2 regions of the Afipia sp. MLSD5-FHT05B12 genome follow, and region 2 is predicted to be linked to the other one. Evidence: predicted binding sites of a transcription regulator. Region 2 holds the regulator's gene; the other holds the start of a gene.
The links. Region 2 encodes LexA, which represses DNA repair genes until DNA is damaged. Its sites were predicted from a motif close to TGTTCNNNNTGTGTTCNG; they were not measured.

Region 1 (7,472 bases), on a different contig from region 2:
TCACCGATTTCAGCGTCGTGGTCTTGCCCGCGCCGTTGCGGCCGAGCAGCGTCACCACCTCACCGGGGCGCACATCGAAGTTCATGCCGTGCAGGATGTGGGACTCACCGTACCACGCTTCGAGATTTTTGACGGTCAGCACCGGAGCGCCCGCATTACTCATGGCCGGCTCCCAGATAGGCTTCCTTGACCTGCGGATGCTTGGTGAGCGTGGCGTAGTCGCCTTCCGCAAGCACCTTGCCGCGCGTCAGCACGGTGATCGTATCGGACAGGTTGGCGACGACATTCAGATTATGTTCGACCATCAGGATCGTGTACTTCTGCGAAATGCGCTTGATCAGCGCGGCGACCTTGTCGATGTCCTCATGGCCCATACCGGCCATCGGCTCGTCGAGCAGCATCATTTCAGGATCGAGCGCCAGCGTGGTCGCGATTTCCAGCGCCCGCTTGCGGCCGTAGGGCATTTCCACCGCGGGCGTATTGGCGAATTCGCTCAGGCCAACATCGTCGAGCAGTTCCCGCGCACGGCCGTTGTACTGATCGAGTACTGACTTCGAGCGCCAGAAGTCGAACGACCAGCCGTGCTGGCGCTGCAAGGCGACCCGCACATTCTCCATGGCCGTAAGGTGCGGAAACACCGCCGAGATCTGGAAGGACCGGACAAGACCGAGGCGCGCCACGTCAGCCGGCGCCATCGCGGTGATGTCCTGCCCCTTGTAACGAATCTCGCCGCGCGTCGGCTTCAGGAACTTGGTCAGCAGATTGAAGCATGTCGTCTTCCCGGCCCCGTTCGGGCCGATCAGCGCATGAATACTGCCACGGCGAACCTTCAGATTGACATCGCTCACGGCCACAAAGCCCGCGAACTCCTTGGTCAAACCAGAGGTTTCAAGAATGAAGTCATCAGACAAGCAATTTCCCCCTGTCAGCCTTCACGCAGGTTCTCCCCACGTGTGACCGTTTTAGTTGCCGCGCTCCTCGGCCGTTTCGCCGCCCCCGCACCGCACTCGGTCGCGAATATGCAGCGAATTGTTAGCGATGCGCAAGCTGCAATGCTGCCCAGCGAATACTGCGTAATTTGCAAAAAGTATAGCGTCTACTGTTGCCTAGGGCATGAAGTTCAGCTTCCGGGTGCCTGGAAACGCATCGTTAAGCCTAATATTCGGCCAAGCCCCCTCTTCACCAAATATTTCGACCGCCGACCGATGATTGCTGGCAAGGACTTTCTCTAATTTCCATCGGGGACTTCGGCCATGGATTTCGAAAGCGCAAGTCCGGCTATCGTAAAGTCGATCAAGCAGCGCGAACTCCTGAATTTCTGGCTTCGGCTCTACGCCAGGCACGAACGCGTGCCGGCATTCGACGACTATCGCCCCGAACGCCTCGCCGACGAAAGCGAGGATCTGGTCTATATCGTCGTCGAAGGTTCCGCCGACACGCCCCGGTTTTTCATTGAAAGCGACGGCGACCGGATGACAATCGCATTCGGAGCCGCCGGCAAGGGCCGTGACCTCGAAGAGTACATGGGCCAGAAGCTCGCGCCGGTCGTGATGCCGATCTACCGCGAATGCATCCGGCGGCAACTTCCAATATTCACGATCTCGCAGATCAACGACCTTTACGGCCGCAAGGTCGATTACGAACGGTTGCTGATGCCTTTCTCGGATGGCGACGGCGTCAGCCGGATCATCGCATCGCTGAAAACGATATGCGACGATGGAGGCTTCGAGATCAGAAACCTGATGCGCGCAAATGACGTGCCGCCGAGCTACAAACTGCGCTCGGTGATCGACCGGGACCTGTTCCACAAGGTGCCGGGCCGGATCGCCCCCGGTGACACGATAGAATTCGTCTAGTGATCCGGTTCTGACATTCGTATCACATCGCAGCGTCGGCTGCGCGCTACCCGACCGCCGCCTCGTAGTTCTCCGGCTTGAAGCCGACCAGCAGCTTGCCACCGGCTTCCAGAACAGGACGCTTGATCATGGATGGCTGGGCCAGCATCAGCGCCATCGCCTTTTTCTCGGTCAGGTTGGCCTTGTCGGCGTCGGGAAGCTTGCGGAACGTGGTGCCGGCCCGGTTCAGCAGGATCTCCCAGCCGACGGCCTTGCTCCAGCGCACAAGCCGGTCCTTGTCGATGCCTGCCGTCTTGTAATCATGAAAGCTGTAATCGACGCCGTGCTTGTCCAGCCACGCGCGCGCCTTCTTCATCGTGTCGCAGTTCTTGATGCCGTAGATGGTGATGGGCAAATTCGATCCCTCGTATTTCTGAATCGGGATTAGCGCCACAGCGGCCAGCGCGCGAGATGAATGTGCTTTCCCTGGCCGACAAGACTGTGGACGAGAACGAAATCGGTGACAGTCCAGCCAAGTGATTCAATTGCATGTTCGTCGACAAGCCGCCTGTCGTAGAGCAACGTCATATGCGGTGTGAAATGCGGCGTCACCCACCGGCCCAGTCCAGCTCCTGTCATTGCCTCGCCAACGGCGCGATGAAGCATGGGCAGCGCGGCAATGTCCCTGCCCGTCCGCAGCACAAAAGGCCTCGTCTTTCTTTTGTTGGTGAAGCTCAAGGCGCGATCGAAACTGATCTCGAACGGCGGCAGCGAAACCGCTGGCGCAGCCGTGCAAATCGTCTCAACGAGGCTCTGAGGCAACCCGCTGTAAGCGCCAAGATAATGCAGCGTGACATGGAGCCTGCCCGGTGAAAGCGCCTCGCCCTTCAGCCCGTGGCAATAACGGAGCCGCTGAATCAGTTCGCCGATGCGGTCAGCCGTGGCCGCCGGTGGCACGAGGGCCAGGAACAGTCCGTTCGCAGGCTCAGATGGACGAGGCGGTTCAAACCCTTGAAAGACAAGCTGTTCGGGCATGATCTGAACCTCATTACGCAATAGAACAAACAAGGAACATTGATGTCTCCAGTTCCGAGATGCAAGCGGGGTTTTCCCGCTTGACGGCCGGGTCGCCAGATCATATTTAAGTAACTACTTAAATACAGGTTGAACCCATGCCGGCCGACGCTCTCGACATGACTTTCAAGGCTCTCGCCGATCCAACGCGGCGCGCGATCCTCGCCCGCCTCGCGCTTGGCGAGACCTCCGTGCAGGAACTGGCGAAGCCGTTCGACATGAGCCTCCCGGCGGTCTCCCAGCATCTGAAAGTTCTGGAGACCGCAGGCCTCGTCACACGCGGCCGCAAGGCCCAGTGGCGGCCCTGCCGCCTTGAGCCGAAGGCGCTGAAGGAAGCGACCGAGTGGCTCGATCAGTACCGGCGGTTCTGGGAGGAGAGCTTCGGCAAGCTCGATCTGTATTTGAAAGACATCCAGTCAAAGGAATCCGGCACATGACGACAACTCTCAAGGTCAAAGCGAGCGCGCCTGCGGACCAGCCCACCATCACCATGGAGCGCGAATTCGACGCTCCGCCGGACGTGCTGTTCCGCGCCTTCGCCGAGACCGAGGCCTTGAAAGCATGGTACGGCCCGTTCAAATCCGCCATCACGGTACACGCGATGGACTTTCGCGTCGGCGGCCTGTTTCGCTTCACCATGCATGGCCCGGACGGAACGGACTATCCGAACCGGATTGCTTACCGCGAGATCAAACCGGGAGAGCGCCTCGCCTATCGCCACGGCTCGGACATCGACAACGATCCGGACGCCTTTGAGGTCACAGTCTCATTCGAAGCCCTGGGCGCAAACCGCACACTTCTGACGATGCATTCGATCTTCCCCTCGATCGAAGCGCGAAATGCTGTCGCGAAATTCGGCGCTGTTGAGATCGGCATGCAAACGATCGAACAGCTGGCTGCATATGTGAAGGGATAACGAGCGCAAGGCAGCGCCGCCGGTGACGCGAAAGCATCGCCGGCGGCGTTGCACTGTTGAAATGCGAGACCGCCGATTGCCGAATCTGGCGTAGAGTAAGTCCATATCCGCTGGGGGAGCGAAGATGGAATTCACCGCGCTGTTTCTGGCCGCTGCGATCGTGATGTGCGTCGCGTGGCGCGGCTCGCGGACCTTCGCAATGTCCCTGTTCGCCGTGCTGCTGGCCGCCTGTGTCGCGACCTATCTCCACCACGCGACCGATACGCTGAAGCTGTCGTTCTGAGGCACATCGCATGACCAGGCAACGCGCGATCACCCTCAACGCACTCAGCCTCTACGGTGTCGCCGCAGTACTCGCCGCGGCGTTCGCGGCGCAGCTTATGCTGAACGAACTGCCCTGCCCGCTATGCCTGCTCCAGCGCATCATGTTCACGGCGCTGGCCGTCGGGCCGATGCTGAACATCCGCTTCGGACCGCGGCCAAGCCACTACGCATTGTCGCTGCTGGCGGCTCTCATCGGCGCGATGATCTCGACGCGTCAGGTTCTGCTGCACATCATGCCGGGCGACGCGGGTTATGGCTCGGCGCTGCTCGGCTATCACTATTACACGTGGGCGCTGCTGGGATTTATCGCGGCCATCGCGCTGATCGCGGTGGTCCTGCTGTTCGACAGGCAGTTCGAAAAACAGGACGCCGCGCCGTCCGCGGCAACCGCCTTCGCGCGCACGGCGATGTGGCTCGTCATCGGCCTGACCGCGCTGAATGTGATTTCGACGCTGCTGGAATGCGGCTTCGGTGCGTGCGCCGACAACCCGATTGTGTATGAACTGCTCAAGCGCTGACGCGGACTGCGGCCCGCGTCAGCATGAGTTGTTACTTCTCTACCTGAGACACGTCGCGAACCGCGCCGCGCGAGGCGTTGGTCGTCAGCGCCGCATAGGCGCGCAGCGCCGGCGACACCACGCGGTTGCGGTCGACCGGCTTCCAGGCGGTGTTGCCCTTGGCTTCCATTGCCGCGCTCCGCGCCGCGAGAACGGACTCGTCGAGTTCGACGCTGATGATGCGGTTGGGAATGTCGATCAGGATCGGATCGCCTGTCTCCACCAGTCCGATCAGTCCGCCCTCAGCGGCCTCCGGCGAGACGTGGCCGATGGAGAGGCCCGAGCTTCCGCCCGAGAACCGGCCGTCAGTCACCAGCGCGCAAACCTTGCCGAGCCCTTTCGACTTCAGATAGCTGGTCGGATACAGCATCTCCTGCATGCCGGGGCCGCCCTTCGGTCCTTCATAGCGCACCACGACGACCTCGCCCGGCTTCACCCTGTTGCCGAGGATGCCGGACACCGCGTCGTCCTGGCTTTCGAAGACATGCGCCGTGCCGCGGAACGTGAGGATCGATTCATCCACACCCGCGGTCTTCACGATGCAGCCTTCCGGCGCGATGTTACCGAACAGCACCGCAAGTCCGCCGTCCTTCGAGAACGGATGCTGCGCGGAGCGGATCACGCCCTTCTCACGATCGGTGTCGAGGTCGTCCCACCGCTCGGACTGGCTGAAAGCCACCTGCGTCGGCACACCGCCGGGCGCGGCGCGGAAAAAGTTGCGCACGGACTCGCTGTTGGTGCGTCCGATATCCCAGCGGTTGAGGGCATCGGCCATCGTCGGCGCATGCACGGTCGGCAAACTTGTATCGATCAAGTTGGCGCGTTCGAGTTCGCCGAGAATGGCCATCACGCCGCCGGCGCGGTGAACGTCTTCCATGTGAACGTCGCTCTTGGCCGGTGCGACCTTGCAAAGACACGGCACCCGGCGCGACAGCCGGTCGATATCGGCCATCGTGAAATCAATCTCGCCCTCCTGCGCCGCGGCCAGAAGATGCAGCACGGTGTTGGTCGATCCGCCCATGGCGATATCGAGGCTCATGGCATTCTCGAACGCCGCGAAGTTCGCGATATTGCGCGGCAGCGCGGTCGCATCGTCCTGCTCGTACCAGCGGCGCGCAAGATCGACGATCACATGTCCGGCTTCGCGGAACAGCCGTTCGCGATCCGCATGCGTCGCCAGCACCGAACCGTTGCCCGGCAGCGACAGGCCCAATGCTTCGGTCAGACAGTTCATCGAATTGGCCGTGAACATACCCGAGCAGGAGCCGCAGGTCGGACACGCCGAGCGCTCGACCGCCGCGACTTCCGTATCGGTGTAGCTGTCGTCGGCGGCGACGATCATCGCGTCGATCAGATCGACCGAGCGCTTCGCACCTTTCACCGCGACCTTGCCGGCTTCCATCGGCCCGCCCGAAACGAACACGGTCGGGATGTTCAGCCGCATCGCGGCCATCAGCATGCCGGGGGTGATCTTGTCGCAGTTGGAAATGCACACCAGCGCGTCGGCGCAATGCGCGTTGACCATGTACTCGACGGCGTCCGCGATCAGCTCGCGGCTCGGCAGCGAATAGAGCATGCCGCTGTGGCCCATCGCGATGCCGTCATCGACAGCGATGGTGTTGAACTCCTTGGCGACACCGCCCGCGGTCTCGATCTCACCGGCGACGAGTTGCCCGAGATCTTTCAGATGCACATGGCCAGGCACGAACTGGGTGAAGCTGTTGGCGATGGCGATGATCGGCTTGCCGAAATCCGCATCCTTCATGCCCGTCGCGCGCCAAAGGCCGCGTGCGCCGGCCATGTTGCGGCCGTGGGTGGACGTTCTGGAGCGGTATGCCGGCATGAGTGTTCCCTCTTTTATTGGAACGATTCCAATAAAGGGGTTATCCGGCGCTGTAAAATATATTATTCAGAGGTAACTAGGTCGCTTAAAGTATCAAATGGACATCCGCCAGCTCAGGCATTTCGCGGCCGTGGCCGACACCCTGCATTTCGGCCGCGCCGCCGAGCGCCTCGGCATGACCCAGCCGCCGCTCAGCCAGTCAATCATGACACTGGAGCGCGAACTCGGCACGACGCTGTTCGTGCGGACCAAACGCAGCGTGGCGCTGACGCCGTTCGGCGCACAATGGCTGACCCATGTGCGCACCGCGCTCGACAGCGTGAAGGCCCTGCCCGAGATTGCGCAACAACTACGCGACGGCACCGCCGGCCATCTCGCGCTCTCCTTTGTCAGCACCGCCGACTACAGCATCCTGCCGCTGCTGGTGCGCCGCTATGCTTCACTCTTTCCCAATGTCGAGATCTCGCTGACTGAGGCGACCAGCAATGTGCAGATCGCAAACCTGCTCGAGGGCCACGGTCACGTCGGCCTCGTGATCCCGCCGCCGAACGCAGCGCTGCCCAGACAGCTCTCTTATCTGCCGCTTGTCACCGAATTGCTGGTCGCGGCCGTGCCGGAAAGCTGGCTCGCCGACGGGACGCTGTCGTTGTCGGAAGGCCGCCTCGCGTCTAACTCCGTAGTCAGCGCACCGCTCATCATCTTTCCCCGGCAAAGCGCTCCCGCCTTCCATGATCTCGTGACCGGCTACTACACCGCTCTCGGCGGACAGGCGCGGATCGCGCAGGAAGCGATCCAGATGCAAACCATCATCAGTCTGGTCTCCGCCGGCATGGGCATCGCGCTCGTCCCCGCCTCGCTGCGCAATCTCGCGCGCACCGGCGTGCGCTATGTCGATCTGGCGGGTACCGCACCGATCCTGGAGA
Region 2 (7,472 bases):
ACGTTTCGCACACTCGCGGTCGCGGCGATGATCGTGCTGCTGATCGCACCGGAAGCATTGGTCCACCCGAGTTTCCAGATGTCGTTCGCTGCGACGCTGGGTCTCGTGACGCTGATCCAGATAGGCATGCCGAACCTGTTCGCCTCGCCCGACAACTCGCGGGTGGCGCGCGCGGCGCTGTGGGGTGGGCGTGAGATCATCATGCTGGCGCTGGCGTCGCTGGTGGCCGGATTCGCGACCATGCCGTATGCGGCGTTTCATTTTCATCGCGTGACGCCTTATGGCGTGCTGGCCAATCTCGCGGCGATGCCGGTGGTCTCGGTGCTGGTGATGCCGGCTGGACTTCTCGGACTGCTCGCTATGCCGTTTGGCTTCGACGGCGTGTTCTGGCGGCTGATGGATGTCGGCATCGGCTGGATGGTTGCGGTGTCGCAGTGGGTCGCGGCGCTGCCCGGCGCCATCGGCCAGATCGCAGCCTTCGGCACCGGCCCATTGGCTTTGATGAGCGCGGGCATCATTGCGCTCGGTTTGTTGCGGACGCCATTGCGATGGGCGGGAGCAGGGCTCATTGCATTCGCAACGATCTGGGCGCTGACCACGCCGCAGCCGGATATCCTTGTGGCAGGAGACGGTCACACCGTCGCCGTGCGAGGGAAGGACGGCAAGCTGCGTCTGATGCGCACCGGAAAGGATGTGTTCCTGTCGCGCGAATGGCTCTCAGCCGACGCTGACATGCGCAAGGCAACCGACGCGTCGCTGACCGATGGCGTCTCGTGCGACGCATCCGGATGCGTGGTGCAGGCTGCGGATGGATCGACCGTTGCGCTGACCCTGAAACCGGAAGGATTCATGGACGACTGCGCGCGGGCTGCCGTCATCGTGACGCTGCGGCAGCCGCCGGCTGACTGCGCGGCCATGGTGCTGGATCAGGAGATGCTTGGCAGGCGAGGGACGCTTGCCTTACGCAAAACCACCGAGGGTCACGCGATCACAGCCAACCGTCCGCGCGGCGTGGATCGTCCGTGGTCGCCGGCGAATGTGGAGAATGAGCTTGAAGCACCCGCTGGCCGGCCAAACCGTCCGGCGCAGCCCGTTGATGCCACACCGGCGGAAAGCGATCTCCGGCCGGATGATTGATTTTGAGACGAACTCAGTATTTGCGAACAAGCCCGATCAGCTTGCCCTGAATCCGCACACGGTTGGGCGGCAGGATACGAACCTCGTAGGCCGCGTTGGCAGGCTCCAGCGCGATGGACGCGCCGCGTCGCCGGAAGCGCTTCAAGGTGGCTTCTTCCTCGTCGATCAGCGCGACCACGATGTCGCCGGTGTCGGCGGTCTCGTTGCGCTGGATCAGCACGGTGTCGCCGTCGAGAATGCCGGCTTCCACCATGGAGTCGCCACGCACCTCAAGGGCGTAATGTTCGCCGGACCCGAGCATGTCGGGCGGCACGTTGATGGTGTGGCTGCGGGTCTGCAACGCTTCGATCGGCGTACCTGCCGCGATCCGGCCCATGACCGGCACGGAGACCGGGAAGCTGGCATCTTCGTCGGGACCGCCGGAAGTGTTCGTGCGGACCTTTCCGAGGTTGCCTTCGATGACGCTCGGAGTGAAGCCGCGGCGGGCGCCGCCTGGATTGACGCCGAGTTCGGGAAGTTTGATGACCTCGATCGCGCGGGCGCGATTGGCGAGCCTGCGGATGAAGCCGCGCTCTTCAAGCGCGGTGATGAGCCGGTGGATGCCGGATTTCGACCGCAGGTCCAGCGCATCCTTCATTTCGTCGAAGGAGGGTGGAACACCAGCTTCCTTGAGCCGCTCGTTGATGAAGCGCAGAAGCTCGTACTGTTTGCGTGTCAGCATCTGAATAGGTCCCCGATCCCTAGAAGCTCGAGTTTGAGCCGAAGCCGCGCCTCTCTGGATCCCCACTGCGAAAGAATGGAAGGGGACACTCAGGAGTTGCGAGTCACTCGAAACAAATCATGAACGAACACTATCTGTTCCATATGTGTTCCGCAACCCCTTAATTTCACGTCAACGAACGGCGATTGGAAACGCGATTGTCAGTTTGGCAGCCGGAGGATCGTGCAGGGCGAGCCGGCAGGAGCGGCTGGGGCATGCGGCGGCCGGACGATCAGCGCGTTGGCCGCGGCGAGATTCGCAACCAGCGAACTGTCCTGGGCGCCCACCGAGGTGGCGACGGGCATGCCGTCGCCGCCGGGTGCGAGCCGCGCCCGCAGGTAGTCCTGCCGCTTGTCGTTGGCGGGCAGTTCGCGCCCAAGCAGGGCATGTTCGAGCGGATGGTCGACCATCGTTCGCCCCGAGAGGGAACGGATCAGCGGTACCAGAAACAGGAAGGCGCAGACGTAAGACGACACCGGATTTCCCGGCAGACCGAGTACACGCATCGCCCCCAGCCGCCCGTTCATCATCGGCTTGCCGGGACGGAGCGCAATCTTCCAGAAGGCCATGTCGAAGCCCTCGGCTTTCAGCGCGGCCTGAACCAGATCGTGGTCGCCGACCGACGCGCCGCCAGTGGTGATGAGGACATCCGCGCCGAGATCGCGGGCGCGCCGAATCCCGCCGGAGGTGTCTTCGAGCGTGTCGCGCGCGATGCCGAGTTCAGCCACATCGGCGCCTTCGCTGCGCGCCAGCGCCGCCAGTGCGAAGACGTTGCTGTGGACGATCTGTCCGGGGCCGGGCGTCGTGCCCGGAGGAACCAGTTCGTCGCCGGTGGCGAGGATTGCGATTTTCGGACGGCGATGCACCGGCAATCGTGGATGGTTCATGGCGGCCGCCAGCGCCAGCGCGCGGTCATTGAGCAGGGTGCCGCGCGGTAACAGCACGTCGCCTTCGCGGAAATCGATGCCGGCGGGGCGGATGTTTCTTCCCGTCGTGATGGTCTCGTTGACGATCACAATGTCGCCGTCGCGTGTGGTGTCTTCCTGAATGACGACGGCATCCACACCGCCGGGAATGACACCGCCGGTGAAGATGCGCGCGGCTTGTCCGGCGCCGATGGTTTGATTGAAGGGCCGGCCGGCGGCGACTTCGCCGATCACCTTCAGCCGTGCCCCCGGCGCGGCATCCGCTGCGCGGACCGCGTATCCATCCATCGCCGACAGCGCGACGGGCGGCTGGGTGCGGAGCGCCGCGACGTCGCGGGACAGCGTGCGATGAAAGGCGTCGTTGAGTTCGACCGTTTCCTCGGGAAGGGCGCCGGCGTCCTTGAGGACGGCGGCATAGGCCTCGGCGACGGGCATCAGCGCCATCGGACGCTCCTCAGTAATCGGCCAGATAATGACCGGACTTTCCGCCTTTTTTCTCGACCAGGCGAATGGCTTCGATCTGGATGCCGCGCTCCACGGCCTTCACCATGTCGTAGATGGTCAGGCACGCCACCGACACGGCGGTGAGCGCTTCCATCTCGACGCCGGTCGGTCCTTTGACCTTCACGGTTGCGCGCACGCGGCAGCCAGGCAGTTTGGTATCGGGCGTGATGTCGAGCGTGACTTTCGCGAGCGCCAGCGGATGACAGAGCGGAATGAGATCGGAGGTGCGTTTCGCCGCCATGATGCCGGCCACGCGCGCGGTGCCGAGCACATCGCCCTTGGCGGCATTGCCCTTGACGATCAGATCAAGCGTCTTGCGGGTCATGATGACGCGGCCTTCGGCCACCGCCACACGCTCGGTGTCCGGCTTGGCGGAAACGTCCACCATGCGCGCTTCGCCCCTGGCGTCGATATGGGTGAGTTGCTTTGTCCGCTTCGCCATTTCAGATGTCGTCCCCGCGAAAGCGGGGACCCATATCCCCTGAGTCATCGGTTGAATGTCTGGAGCGGCGATCAGCCATTGTCACAGGGCACGGTGGTTATGGGTCCCGGCCTGCGCCGGGACGACATCCAGGGATTTATCGCCGCGCGCGAGCAGCGCGCGGGTTGCGGCCGTCACATCGGCCTGCCGCATCAGGCTTTCGCCGACGAGGAATGTGGAGAAGCCGACCTTGGCGAGGCGCGCCAGATCGTCCGGTGTGAAGATGCCGCTTTCGCCGACGATGATGCGATCCTTCGGGATCAGCGGTGCGAGTTCTTCGCTGGTAGCCAGCGTCGTCTCGAAGGTGCGCAGATTGCGGTTGTTCACGCCGAGCAGCTTTGAGCGAAGCTTCAAGGCGCGGTCCAGTTCTTCGCGATTGTGAACCTCCAGCAGCACGTCCATGCCGTGCGCGAAGGCGGCATCTTCGATGTCTTTGGCCGCCGCGTCATCGAGCGCGGCCATGATGATGAGGATACAGTCAGCGCCATGCGCGCGCGCTTCAGCCACCTGGTAGGTGTCGTACATGAAGTCCTTGCGCAGCACCGGCAGCGAAACCGCGGTGCGCGCGGTGACCATGAATGCGAGCGAGCCCTGGAACGATGGTGTATCGGTCAGCACCGAGAGACACGCTGCGCCGCCTGCTTCATAAGCCTTTGCCAGCGCCGGAGGATCGAAGTCGGCGCGAATGAGCCCCTTCGATGGCGAGGCCTTCTTGATCTCCGCAATCAGCGCATACTCGCCGCGCGCGATCTTTGCACGGATGGCGTTGACGAAACCGCGCGGCGCGGGCGCAGCCTTGGCGCGTGCCTCGACCTCGGCGAATGGAAGCGCGCGCTTGGCCGCGGCGATTTCCTCGCGCTTGTAGGTTTCGATTTTATCGAGGATGTCCGACAAGGGGAGTTGCTCCTCAAGCATTGGAAACGGCGATAAGGCGCTTGAGCCTGTCCGCCGCTGCACCAGTGTCCAGCGCCTTGGTGCCGAGCGCAACGCCTTCCTTGAGATCCTTGGCCTTGCCGGCAACCACGAGTGCAGCCGCCGCGTTCAGCAGCGCGACGTTGCGGTAGGCGTTCTGCTTGCCTTCCAGCACGTCGCGGAGCGCCTTGGCGTTGGCCTGCGCATCGCCGCCCTTCAGGTCCGCGCTTGTGGCGCGCGGCAGTCCGCCGTCTTCGGGCGTGACTTCGAACGTGCGGATGTTGCCCTTCTCCAGCGCTGCGACGAAGGTCGGGCCGGTGAGGGTGATCTCATCGAGGCCGTCGGAGCCGTGTACGACCCATACCGATTCCGCGCCGAGATTCTTCAGCACCTGCGCCAGCGGCTCGACCCAATGCTTCGAGAACACGCCGACCATCTGCCGCTTGACGCCGGCTGGATTGGACAGCGGTCCGAGCAGGTTGAAGATCGTGCGGGTGGCGAGCTCAACGCGGGTGGGGCCGACGTTCTTCATCGCGGGATGATGCGTCGGCGCGAACATGAAACCGATACCGGCCTCGGCGATGCAGCGGCCCACCTGCTCAGGGCTGATGTTGATGTTGACGCCGAGCGCCGCCAGCGCGTCGGCAGCGCCCGATTTCGACGACAGCGCGCGGTTGCCGTGCTTCGCGACCGGGACGCCCGCGCCGGCGAGAATGAACGACGCGCAGGTCGAGACATTGACCGATCCCGATCCGTCACCGCCGGTGCCGACAATGTCGACCGCATCGGCGGGCGCTTTCACAGTCAGCATCTTGGCGCGCATCGCCGAAACCGCGCCGGTGATTTCGTCGACGGTTTCGCCGCGCACGCGCAGGCCCATCAGCAGGGCACCCATCTGCGAGGGTGTCGCTTCGCCGGACATCATGCGGTCGAACGCCGCCGCCGCCTCGTCACGCGACAGGGCCGCGCCGGTGGCGACCTTTCCGATAATGGCTTTCAGGTCGTCCATGTCACTGAGCCGAGGCCGCGCCGGTGGCCACGGCAAACGCATTCTGGTTGATCGTGACGCCGATATCGGTTTCGAGCTTTGCGATATAGGCGGTGAGCTGCTCTTCCATCTCCGCGCGGCGGAGGCTGTCGGTCAGTTTCTTCACATCCTCGGATGCAAGATCGACCGGCGGCACGACAATGTCGGTGACCTTGAACACGATCCACTCGCTGCCGCCGCCGCCTTCGGTCTGGCCGATGCCGTCCTTCGGCGTGCGGAAGGCAGCAGTCACCAGCCGCTCGGGAATAACCTTGGCGTCAGTGTCACGCTTGAACAGCTTCGCCGTCTCAACCTTGAGCCCCGCAGCGGACGCCTCTGCCTCGAGCGTTGCGCCCTTTTCCAGCTTTCCGACAATCTCGGTGGCCTTGGCGCGCAGGCGGGTCGAGATCTGTTCGTCGCGCCAGCGCGCTTCGACCTGATCCTTCACTTCGTCCAGCGTCCGGTCGCGCGACGGCGTCACGCCGAGGACGTCAAACCACAGTTCGCCGCCGTTGTACTGCACCGGCTCGTTCTCGACGCCGATATTGCTGGCAAACGCGGGCGCGACGATATCGACGCCTTGCGGCAAACCGGCCACCGGCTTGCCGTCCGGTCCGCGGCCCGAACGATCGATGGCTTCGATCGTGGTCGCCTTGAGCCCGAGCTTCTGGGCGGCCTCGGCGATATTCGATCCGCCGCCGCGCTCGTCCTCGATCTTGTTGTGCAGGTCCTGCATCTGGGCCCGCGCACGCTCCAGCGCGATCTCGCGCTTGATCGCCGGTGCGACGCTCTCATAGCTCGGATTGGTGCCGGGCTCGACTTTCGTGACTTTCAGCAGCGCCGTGATGAGGGCGCCCTTGACCGGCTGGCTTACGGTGTCCGGCGCGAGAGCAAATGCGGCGTCCGCGATGGCGGAATCACCGATCGATGCCTTCGCCACATTGCCGAGGTCGGTGTCGGCCGTGGTCAGCTTGCGCTCCTTGGCGATATCCTCGAATGAGGTTCCGGCTTTGATGCGCTCGCTTGCCGCCTTGGCTTCGTCGGCGTTCGGGAACGGAATCTGGAACACCTGACGCTTCTCAGGCGTCGCATACCGCTCGCGGCGCTGTTCGAAGACCTTCTTCGCGTCGTCGTCGGAGACAGTGATCCACTTGGCGAGTTCGTCCGGCGTCAAGGTGAGTACCGCGATCTTGCGGTACTCCGGCGCCCTGAACAGTTGCTTGCGTTCGTCGAAATACGTCGCCAGCGCTTCGGATGAGGGCGGAGCGATGGCACCCGCCTGAGCGGCGGCCAGTTTGACGTAGCTGGCGGAGCGCTGCTCGTTCTGGAAACGGACCAGCGCCTCGACCTGGGTCTTCGGCGGCTCCAGGCCCGCAACGATCGTGCCCGTGAGCTGGCGGCGCATCGCCACGCGGCGCTGCTCGGCAATGAACCGCTGCTCGGTGTAGCCGGCCTGGCGGATCGTCTGCACGAACCGCTCATGATCGAATTTGCCGTCGAGCCCCTTGAAGGTCGGATCGGTTGAGATGGCGCGCACGATATCGGCGTCCGACTGGCCGAGGCCCATGCGGCGCGCGGTCTCGTCCAGCGCGGCGTCGGAGATGACCTCCTGAAGCACCTGGCGGTCGAGGCCGAAGTTGCGCGCCTGCTCCATGGTCAGCGGCCGGCCGAACCGGCGTCCGATCTGCTGAACCTTGTCGGTGAACAGATTCCGGAACTGTTCGG

Region 1: AC1Q6J_RS12680 (2'-5' RNA ligase family protein) is a predicted target of LexA. The motif match lies at 2,892-2,909, and genes of this name have one in related genera.

The regions. Positions count from the first base shown of each region.
Region 1 covers NZ_JBXAFS010000008.1:44,826-52,297, reverse strand. The annotation lists gene AC1Q6J_RS12700 (ABC transporter ATP-binding protein) at 1-163, opposite strand, end outside; gene AC1Q6J_RS12695 (ABC transporter ATP-binding protein) at 156-911, opposite strand; gene AC1Q6J_RS12690 (PAS domain-containing protein) at 1,254-1,856, shown strand; gene AC1Q6J_RS12685 (ArsC family reductase) at 1,903-2,250, opposite strand; gene AC1Q6J_RS12680 (2'-5' RNA ligase family protein) at 2,280-2,870, opposite strand; gene AC1Q6J_RS12675 (ArsR/SmtB family transcription factor) at 3,008-3,346, shown strand; gene AC1Q6J_RS12670 (SRPBCC domain-containing protein) at 3,343-3,825, shown strand; gene AC1Q6J_RS12665 (DUF5993 family protein) at 3,950-4,108, shown strand; gene AC1Q6J_RS12660 (disulfide bond formation protein B) at 4,119-4,667, shown strand; gene ilvD (dihydroxy-acid dehydratase) at 4,699-6,549, opposite strand; gene AC1Q6J_RS12650 (LysR family transcriptional regulator) at 6,647-7,472, shown strand, end outside.
Region 2 covers NZ_JBXAFS010000006.1:184,842-192,313, forward strand. The annotation lists gene AC1Q6J_RS11085 (ComEC/Rec2 family competence protein) at 1-1,137, shown strand, start outside; gene lexA (transcriptional repressor LexA) at 1,151-1,858, opposite strand; gene AC1Q6J_RS11095 (molybdopterin molybdotransferase MoeA) at 2,059-3,267, opposite strand; gene moaC (cyclic pyranopterin monophosphate synthase MoaC) at 3,278-3,769, opposite strand; gene trpC (indole-3-glycerol phosphate synthase TrpC) at 3,851-4,702, opposite strand; gene trpD (anthranilate phosphoribosyltransferase) at 4,716-5,729, opposite strand; gene AC1Q6J_RS11115 (peptidylprolyl isomerase) at 5,731-7,472, opposite strand, start outside.